Regions from separate parts of the Bacillus sp. NP247 genome, predicted to be linked through region 2. Evidence: predicted binding sites of a transcription regulator. Region 2 holds the regulator's gene; each other region holds the start of a gene.

Region 1 (3,285 bases), 750 kb from region 2:
TATTATATACATAATAAAAGATAATGCAATACTTAACACAATACATGCAATGATAGGAAAATAAAAGGTAACGTTACCTTTTTTCACAAAAATATCGCCTGGAAGCCTTCCAATGAACTTCCAAGCTAAGCCAACAACAATGAGTAAGATACCTGCTGTTATAAGCAATTTGGGCATCTCCGTCATACTTTTGGCATCTCCATTCCGAAATGTTCATATGCAAGCGGAGTTACAATCCGGCCTCTTGGAGTTCGTTGTAAAAAGCCAATTTGTAATAAATACGGCTCATATACATCTTCAATCGTATGAGATTCTTCTCCAATCGTTGCCGAAACTGTTTCTAACCCAACTGGGCCACCACGGAATTTCTCAATTATACCAAGCAGTAATTTATGATCGATATGATCAAGTCCTAATTTATCTACTTGCAGTAATTCTAACGCCATTTGTGTAATTTCCATCGCAATCGTTCCGTCACTGCGAACTTGTGCGAAGTCACGTACACGTCGTAATAGACGATTCGCAATACGAGGTGTACCACGGGCACGTCTTGCAATTTCTAATGCAGCTAACGAATCTATTTCAACTTCAAACACTTCTGCTGTACGTTCTACAATCGCAGAAAGCTGATCTACTGTATAGTACTCTAATCGTGAAAGTACACCAAAACGGTCACGAAGTGGTGCTGATAATGCACCTGCACGCGTCGTTGCCCCAACTAGCGTAAATGGAGGTAAGTCTAGACGTACAGAACGTGCTGACGGTCCTTTTCCAATAACGATATCAAGGCAAAAGTCTTCCATCGCTGGGTATAACACTTCTTCAATTGATCTATGCAAACGATGAATTTCATCAATAAATAATACATCTCCAGGCTGAAGTGCTGTTAATACCGCTGCTAAATCTCCTGGTCTTTCAATTGCAGGACCTGACGTTGTTCGAATGTTAACACCCATTTCATTGGCAATAATATTTGCCAACGTCGTTTTACCAAGTCCAGGTGGTCCATATAAAAGTACGTGATCTAACGTTTCTTCACGCATTTTCGCCGCTTCAATAAACACTTCTAAATTATGTTTCGCTTTATCTTGGCCAATATACTGACGGAGCGTCTGTGGCCGTAATGAATACTCTAAATCCGCATCTTCGTATCCAGATTCCCCTGAAAGGAGACGTTCGTCCATTATACTCACCTCTTACCATTTAGTAAAAGACTAAGTGCCTTTTTGATATACTGATCCGTTGTAAGTGATTCTTTTAATAATTCTGGTACAACGCGAGAAACTTCTCTCTCTGCGTAACCAAGTGCTCTTAGTGCTTCAAGCGCCTCATCAAGCTCAGTTGATGAACCTTTCTTCTGATCAAAACTTTCGGCATCTGAGAACAGATCAACAAATGCATCTGGCACGACATCTGCTAGTTTTCCTTTTAAGTCTAAAATCATTTGGCGTGCCGTTTTCTTTCCAACACCTGGGAATTTAACTAAAAACTTCTCATCTTCATGTTCAATAGCTTGAACAACCTGTCCTGTTTGACCAGAAGCTAGAATTGCAAGAGCACCTTTTGGTCCAATGCCAGACACACCTAACAACTTTGTAAATAATAAACGCTCTTCACGTGTCTTAAATCCGTAAAGTGCCATAATATCTTCTCTCACATAATGATATGTATAGACACGAATTTCTTGCTTACTTCTTTGAAATACATACGGATTTGGTGTGAAAATTTGATAACCAATTCCATTATGATCAATTACGACATATTCCGGTCCTACATACTCCACGTAACCTGTAACATATTCAAACAAAATACGATCTCTCCCTCTCAAATCATGTATTCCATTTTAACATATTTAACAATAGAAAAGCGAGAATGCCCCAACAAATGTTCTCCATTTGAAACTTCTGTTATTTTCCATTGACAGAAAGTATAAAGCCCCTTAATATACAAATGTCGATAATGATTATCAATATTAATTAAAGGGGTTACATCAGGATGAAACAAAAGCTATTTATTTTATTTACTATTATGCTAGTTGTTCTTTCTATCGTTGGCTGTTCTTCTCAAAAAGAAGAATCAAAAGCAACAGAACAACCGAAAACGAAAGTTGTAAAACACGCTAAAGGGGAAGCAACAATTCCAGTTAATCCAAAGAGAATTGTTGATTTATCTGGATCAACAGAGGAATTATTAATCCTTGGACATAAACCTGTTGGTACAGCAAACACATATAAAGATAAAATCCAAAATCACTTAACAGACAAACTAGACGGAGTAAAAGCAGTCGGCTGGTACTGGGCGCCTAAAGTTGACCTAGAGGCTGTTACTGCTTTAAAACCAGACTTAATTATTTTAAACAATCGTCAATTGAAAATTTATGATCAACTAGAAAAAGTTGCACCGACAGTTGTTCTAGAAACAAATCTAGAAGACTGGCGCGATAAGTTTAAAGAAGTAGGTAAACTATTTGACGGAGAGAAAAAAGCTGATAAATGGATTGCAGACTACGATAAAAAAGCAGAGTCTTTATCTAAAAAAATTAAAGAAAAAACAAAAGATGAGAACTTTATGTTCGTTGCAGTAACACCACAAAACTTCCGTGTATACGGTAGCTTCGGATATGGTGACATACTCTTTAACGATCTAAAGCTTCCAGCAACAAAAGGTACAGATTTAAAACAAACGATGGCACAAGTATCACTAGAAGGTCTTGTTGCATTCCAGCCTGATCAAATGTTTATTGTAAACTTCGGCGGAGAAGCTGATAAAGTGTACGAAGACTATAAAAACAGTGCCGTTTGGAAAGATAATAAAGCAGTAAAAAACAATCACGTATATGAAGTATCAAATGAATCCTTCAATACGAAAGCATTCAATCCAATCGGAAAAGATATGCTAATTGATGAAATTGCAAAAGAAATTTTAGCTAAAAATAAATAAAAAAAAGCAGCTCACCATGAGCTGCTTTTTTTCTTATTTTGCACTGCGTACTGCTTCATTTTTTCGATTGTCTTCACAAAACCTTCTTTTGATTTTATGCGAATACCACGTTTCAATTTCGCACGCTCATAACTCTCAAGCTTTTTCATATCAATTTGAAAGAAGGAGTGGATCGCGTTATCACTTTTCGGTACCCCTTTGAAAATTTGCAATATCCCTTCCTCTGAAACACCAAAATAACCGCTCGTTTTCAGTAAAGGAGAAATATCATCAACTTTCTTTTGTAATACAATTTGTACATCATCACGATCAACAAGTTGCCATTCTTTATATTGCTGCAAAAAC
Region 2 (3,285 bases):
ATATTGTTCACGTAGCGATTGGCGCTCACGTTGTTCTTCTTCAGTTAAGCCTTCAGCTTTTGCTTTTTTCGCTAAGAAGTTAATGCGTTCAATGAGTTCGTGACTTGGCATCTCGAATCCCCCTTCTACTCAAAACTGATTATTATCATACAATAGTTAATCCTCTTTATCAAGCAATTGCTTTGTATATTCTACATATCTTCGATGTACAGTTGCTTTTGAAACATCATGACCAAAACCACGAAGTGTTGCTGCAATTTCTTCAAAAGTTAATTCATTCCGGCGTAAACGTACAATTTCCTCAATTGGCACTTCTTTTTTCTCACGTCCTATACTTAAATGACGATTTTTCAAATTATTTTCCGGACGAAACCCTTTCTCTATCGCCCTTTGCATGCCACGCTTAATCTTTAAATTGTGGATCTTTCTTTGATACTCTTCAACAATCCCAATTATATCTAGCACCATCGAATCAGAGTCAGAGAGTTCTAATTCTCCATTATGCGTATGTGTATATACTTTTATTCCCTCTTTATGTAAACAGTGCATTAATGCAATCTTCGCATTCCCTCTACCAAGGCGCGTTTCATCTTGTATTAGAAGTACATCAACTTGTTCATCGCGAATTGTATCTAGCACTTCTAATATGCCATCACGTTCAATTGTATAACCGCTAGCCTGCTCCTCAATCACCTTTGTAACATTCATTTGATAGCGCTCAGCTAAATGCAATAATTCATCTTTTTGACGCAATAATGATGTTTCCTGCGCTTCTTTTGTTGTGCTCACACGTGCATAAATAATTGCATTCATTTTGAACCCTTCTTTCTCACTATATTTTCCTTATAGTGTATCATAAATTCGTCTTTCGTTCGAACTTATGTTTGTAGAATGTTTTTTCGCATGTTATACTTAATAATAAGAAAAATGAAAGAAAACGAGGTGTTAGAAAACATGGAAAAGTTAACGAAACGCCAGCAAGACATTCTCGACTTTATTAAGCTAAAAGTACAAGAAAAAGGATATCCACCTTCCGTACGTGAAATCGGTCAAGCAGTCGGCCTTGCTTCTAGTTCTACAGTGCACGGACATTTATCACGACTAGAAGAAAAAGGATATATTCGACGCGACCCAACAAAACCACGCGCAATTGAAATTTTAGGTGACAACCGAATAGAAACACAATCTGTTATTCAAGTTCCAATCGTCGGAAAAGTTACTGCCGGTTTACCGATTACAGCAGTCGAAAGTGTAGAAGATCACTTCCCACTTCCAGCTAGTATCGTTTCTGGAGCAGATCAAGTGTTTATGTTACGCATTTCTGGAGATAGCATGATTGAAGCTGGTATCTTTGATGGTGATTTAGTTGTTGTTCGCCAACAACAGTCTGCATACAACGGTGAAATTGTAGTTGCTTTAACAGAAGATAACGAAGCAACTGTTAAACGTTTCTATAAAGAAAAAGATCATTTCCGTTTACAACCGGAAAACTCTTCACTAGAACCTATTATTTTAAAACAAGTGTCAGTTATTGGAAAAGTAATTGGCGTATATCGTGATTTACATTAAAAGTAATAAAAAGAAGATAATTACCTATTTATATAAGTAATTATCTTCTTTTTATATTTTGATAGATTTCCGTTCATTCAAAAGAATTCATTTCATTCATTATTAACGCGTTTCAATAGTAACATCTCCAGCAGCAGTTTTGCCGCTAATCTTTTTACTACCATTACCAATCGTTATATTTTTATTTTCTTCATTAAAAATTGTCACGTCTCCAGCAGCTGTTTGCCCAGTTATAACTGCATCTTGTGGTTTTTCCAATAAAGTAATATCTACATCTCCAGCAGTTGAAATTGCCTCTAAATCATATTTAGAATCATGATCAATAATATCTATATCCCCACTAGCCGTTTTTGCTGATGCTTTCCCTATTACTTTTTTAAAATTCACCTCACCAGCTTTTGTAGAACCCTCCACACTCTTTGCTGTTATATGTTTCAAATCCACTTCTCCGGCGAGTGTTTCAGCACTTACGCGGTCACTTTTCACATTACTTATTTCTATTTGTCCAGCGGATGAATTTACTTTTATCTCTTGATAAGAACGTTCAGGTACTAATATAGTTAATGTAGGCGTTTGAAATCCGAAATTGTAAAATGAAAAATCAAATGAAACACCTTTTTCTATTTTCCCTATGACTTTTAATGTATCACCATCTTCAGCAATACGAATCTCCTGTTTACTTACGTCACCTGTTTGCTTTACATAAAAAAAGGAATCAGGAGATTTTTGGACAACAATATCTCCAGCATCTAACTTAACTTCTACATTTTTTAGCGTTTCGTTTTTAATTACGTCCTCTCTATCTCCTTTTTCTGCAGTTTGTACTGCTTTTTCATATGTTTGTGAAATCCCTATTACTCCAATAATGATACAAGCGATAGCTACTAATAATATTTTTTTCATCATCTACTCCCCTTTTATCATTTTGAAGTTCCACACTACATAGCGTACACATAATCTTTTAAACCACTTCGTACTATAATAAGCTACAATACAGAACAACAAACCTACTCCGACAAACGTTATACTAACGAAAAAATCCAACCAAATAAAAGTACCCATAAATACTTTTAAAATAACGAAAAATGGTGTCACTACACTAGCAATACCACCGACCCAAAAGGAAAATATAAAAGCTATAATTGCAATTAATGGGGCTAACACAATAATAAAATTAAACAAACTAAGTCCAACCGCTGCCATGACAGCTCTTGTTATATTTGAAGTCGATGGATCCTTTTTCATCTCATCAAAGCGATACAAAGCAAGCAAATCTTTCGCAATTACTTTCGGAGAACCGAGTCCCTTTATTATTTCTAATTCAGTTTTCCCCTCTTCTATCCCAAACTGAAAGTGTTCTTCATAATCAAATAAAATATCTTGTCGCTCTTCTTCCGGTAACTTTCTAAGATGACTTGATAATTCTTTAAGAAACTGCTCTTTACTCATCCCATTCCACCCCTTCAATAATTTCTTGAACACCTTTAGCAAAATCACGCCACTCTGTTACTAATAACGTAAGTTGTATCTCTCCTTGCTCTGTTAGTTGATAATATTTACGGGGCGGCCCTTCCGTGGATTCTTTTAAATATGTTTGGAAATATCCCTCTTTCGTTAAACGACGTAATAGCGGATATACAGAACCTTCCGATATTAAAAATTTATTTGAAATTTGCTGAACAAGTTCATAACCATAACAATCCTTACGTTTTACAA
Region 3 (3,285 bases), 1.4 Mb from region 2:
GTTGTTTATTCGGTAGATGTAGAGGGGGAACTGGATTGGAAAGTTATGTTCGAACTCATTCAGCTTTCGAAACAGTCTCCTCGTATACGTGAAATATTTCAAAATGAAGTTTTTTCGAAAGAAGAGCAAGATTTACTTCACAATTTTCCAAATATGAGTGAGGAAGATCCGAATGTGTTAGAGTGGATAGATTTATTAAAGCAATTACGTAATTTTATGAAAGACGGTAAGAAAGCGGCAAGTGATGAGGTACAAGAGGCAACGAAGAAATTAATGCAGAAGTGTTTAGAGATGGCAAATGGTGATGAATCGTTTTTAGATAAGCTATGGGAAGTTAGAAAATCGAAGGATGATTCACAGAAAATGAGTATGTATCCAATTGAGGAAGAGCTTCTATTATATATGGATGAGGCTTTTCGTATATATGACGAAAGGGAGAGGGATAAATGAGTATACTCGCAGAATATCGTTGGTATTTTTTAATTGGGGCAGAGATTGTATTTTGGTTATCGGCTATCGGATTCTTTTTACTTCGTTATGGGTTCCGTTTGAAAAAGGCGAGTTTTATTATGGGGATTGTGCTACTCGTAAATGAAGTGTTTATTTTAACATTAGGGGTAGTTGATTATTATCAAACAGGAAAGTTCTCTAACTTTCAGATTATTACTGTCATTATTTTATTATATGCGGTCTTCTACGGGAAAAAGGATTTGAAGAAGCTTGATATATTTGTACAAAAATTAGTTGCGAAATGGAGGAATGAACCAGCGCCTATTATTGAAGAACAGGTAGAATTAACAGGTATGGCCTATGCAAAGCAGGAAATGAAAAATTGGGTATTACATCTTGTTTTATTCGTTGGTGTTCATATATTCTTTTTCTTCGCGTATGGATTTATTCCATTTGAACAATGGGGCAATTGGTTAGAGTCAGGAATCGTTTTAAATAAAGCTGCAAGCCGCGCGAGCCAAGTGTGGGCTATTATTCTTTTAGCGGATACTGCAATTTCATTTTCATATGTGATTTTTCCGAAGAAAGAGAAAGGGAAAAGAGATACTACTTTCATAAGATGAGAGTAGTTTTTTCTTGATAAAAGGTTCGGTGAAAGAGAGTATAGAACTTTTTAATTGTGTATACAAATAGTTTGAATAGGAGAGGATGACAATAGGAAAAAGAGCGAGTTTCATATGTGTTTTCTTCTTCAATTTAGTAGCATGTTCACAATCTAGCAGTACAGTTGATGAGAAGGATGATATCATTGCGAAAAGGACAGGGATTTCTAATCTATACAAATTTGAAAAGTTCGTTTTGAACGTTGAACAAGGAAAAGTTGATGAAATAAGGATTGTAAATTATACACATGAAGGCGATCCGATCTTTCAAACGTTAGAACATAGTGGAAAAGAGATACGTCATATTTTAGATAATAGACGAGATGAATTCGCAGGTGATAATAAAGGTGTTCAGTCTGATAGTTGTAAAAGAATAGTCAAAGAAGTTCGTGAAGTGGATATAAGGTATAGGTTGATAGATTGTATGAATGAAGACGGACGAAATGGATATGATTTGTTAGATGTGCCATTAAAATAAATTAGAGAGAGGAAGGAAGTATGTACTCCTTCCTTTTTCTATGTATATATTGTCGAAAATTTTACCGAATATCTGTTCGTTTTTTTAGGTTTTTTATGAGCATTCGTGGTAAAATAATAATACAGATTTTTTATGAGGAGGTCGGATTTTACTTGGAACATCAATTTGAAATTATCTCAGAGTATTCCCCGCAAGGTGATCAGCCGGGAGCGATAGAGAAGCTTGTAGAGGGAATTAATAGTGGAAAGAAAAAGCAAGTGTTGCTTGGAGCGACAGGAACGGGTAAGACATTTACGATTTCAAATGTCATTAAAGAGGTGCAGAAGCCAACACTTGTAATGGCTCATAATAAAACGTTAGCAGGACAGTTATATAGTGAGCTGAAAGATTTCTTTCCTAACAATTCTGTTGAGTATTTTGTTAGTTATTACGATTACTATCAGCCAGAAGCGTACGTACCACATACGGATACGTTTATTGAAAAAGATGCGCAAATTAACGATGAAATTGATAAATTACGCCACTCGGCAACGTCTTCCTTATTTGAACGAGATGATGTTATTATCGTTGCGAGTGTGTCGTGCATATACGGTTTAGGTTCTCCGGAAGAATACCGCGAGTTAGTTGTTTCACTTCGAGTTGGTATGGAAAAGGACCGCAATCAATTGCTTCGTGAACTTGTTGATGTACAGTATGGCCGTAATGATATTGATTTCAAGCGTGGTACATTCCGTGTGCGCGGAGATGTAGTTGAAATCTTCCCCGCATCACTTGACGAGCATTGTATTCGAATTGAATTTTTCGGGGATGAAATAGATCGTATTCGAGAAGTAAATGCATTAACGGGTGAAGTATTAGCAGAACGTGATCATGTAGCAATCTTCCCGGCATCTCACTTCGTTACACGTGAAGAAAAGCTGAAGGTCGCTATTGAAAATATCGAGAAAGAATTAGAAGAGCGTTTAAAAGAATTAAATGATAACGGTAAGTTGTTAGAGGCGCAGCGCATAGAACAGCGAACGCGTTATGATTTAGAAATGATGCGCGAGATGGGTTTTTGTTCAGGGATTGAAAACTATTCCCGTCATTTAACACTTCGTCCAGCAGGTTCAACGCCGTATACGCTTTTAGATTATTTTCCAGAGGATTTCTTAATTGTTATGGATGAGTCGCATGTATCGGTTCCGCAAGTAAGAGCGATGTATAACGGGGACCAAGCACGTAAGCAAGTGCTTGTTGATCATGGATTCCGTCTGCCATCAGCTTTAGATAATAGACCGCTCACGTTTGATGAGTTTGAAGAGAAAACGAATCAAGTTATTTACGTTTCGGCAACGCCAGGACCGTACGAGTTAGAGCAGTCACCGGAAGTAGTAGAACAAATTATTCGTCCAACAGGGCTTTTAGATCCACCAATTGATATACGACCAATTGAAGGACAAATAGATGATTTATTAGGAGAAATCCATGACCGGATTGCGAAAAATGAACGTGTATTAATTACGACTTTAACGAAGAAAATGTCAGAGGATTTAACGGACTATTTAAAAGATGTAGGAATTAAAGTGAACTATCTTCACTCTGAAATTAAAACGTTAGAACGTATTGAAATTATTCGTGACCTTCGCCTTGGTAAGTTTGATGTACTTGTCGGTATTAACTTATTACGAGAAGGATTAGATATTCCAGAAGTAT

The links. Region 2 encodes LexA, which represses DNA repair genes until DNA is damaged. Its sites were predicted from a motif close to CGAACATATGTTCG; they were not measured.
Region 1: ruvA (Holliday junction DNA helicase RuvA) is a predicted target of LexA. The motif match lies at 1,878-1,891, and genes of this name have one in related genera.
Region 3: uvrB (excinuclease ABC subunit B) is a predicted target of LexA. The motif match lies at 1,656-1,669, and genes of this name have one in related genera.

The regions. Positions count from the first base shown of each region.
Region 1 is NZ_CP076653.1:1,668,544-1,671,828, forward strand. It holds gene KPL75_RS08795 (DUF2905 domain-containing protein) at 1-186, opposite strand, end outside; gene ruvB (Holliday junction branch migration DNA helicase RuvB) at 183-1,184, opposite strand; gene ruvA (Holliday junction DNA helicase RuvA) at 1,190-1,807, opposite strand; gene KPL75_RS08810 (iron-hydroxamate ABC transporter substrate-binding protein) at 1,996-2,940, shown strand; gene KPL75_RS08815 (BofC C-terminal domain-containing protein) at 2,952-3,285, opposite strand, start outside.
Region 2 is NZ_CP076653.1:913,674-916,958, forward strand. It holds gene KPL75_RS04765 (DUF896 domain-containing protein) at 1-111, opposite strand, end outside; gene KPL75_RS04770 (YneB family resolvase-like protein) at 157-813, opposite strand; gene lexA (transcriptional repressor LexA) at 955-1,569, shown strand; gene KPL75_RS04780 (DUF4097 family beta strand repeat-containing protein) at 1,672-2,475, opposite strand; gene KPL75_RS04785 (DUF1700 domain-containing protein) at 2,476-3,018, opposite strand; gene KPL75_RS04790 (PadR family transcriptional regulator) at 3,011-3,285, opposite strand, start outside.
Region 3 is NZ_CP076653.1:2,330,078-2,333,362, reverse strand. It holds gene KPL75_RS12425 (MerR family transcriptional regulator) at 1-450, shown strand, start outside; gene KPL75_RS12420 (hypothetical protein) at 447-1,073, shown strand; gene KPL75_RS12415 (DUF4362 domain-containing protein) at 1,159-1,590, shown strand; gene uvrB (excinuclease ABC subunit B) at 1,743-3,285, shown strand, end outside.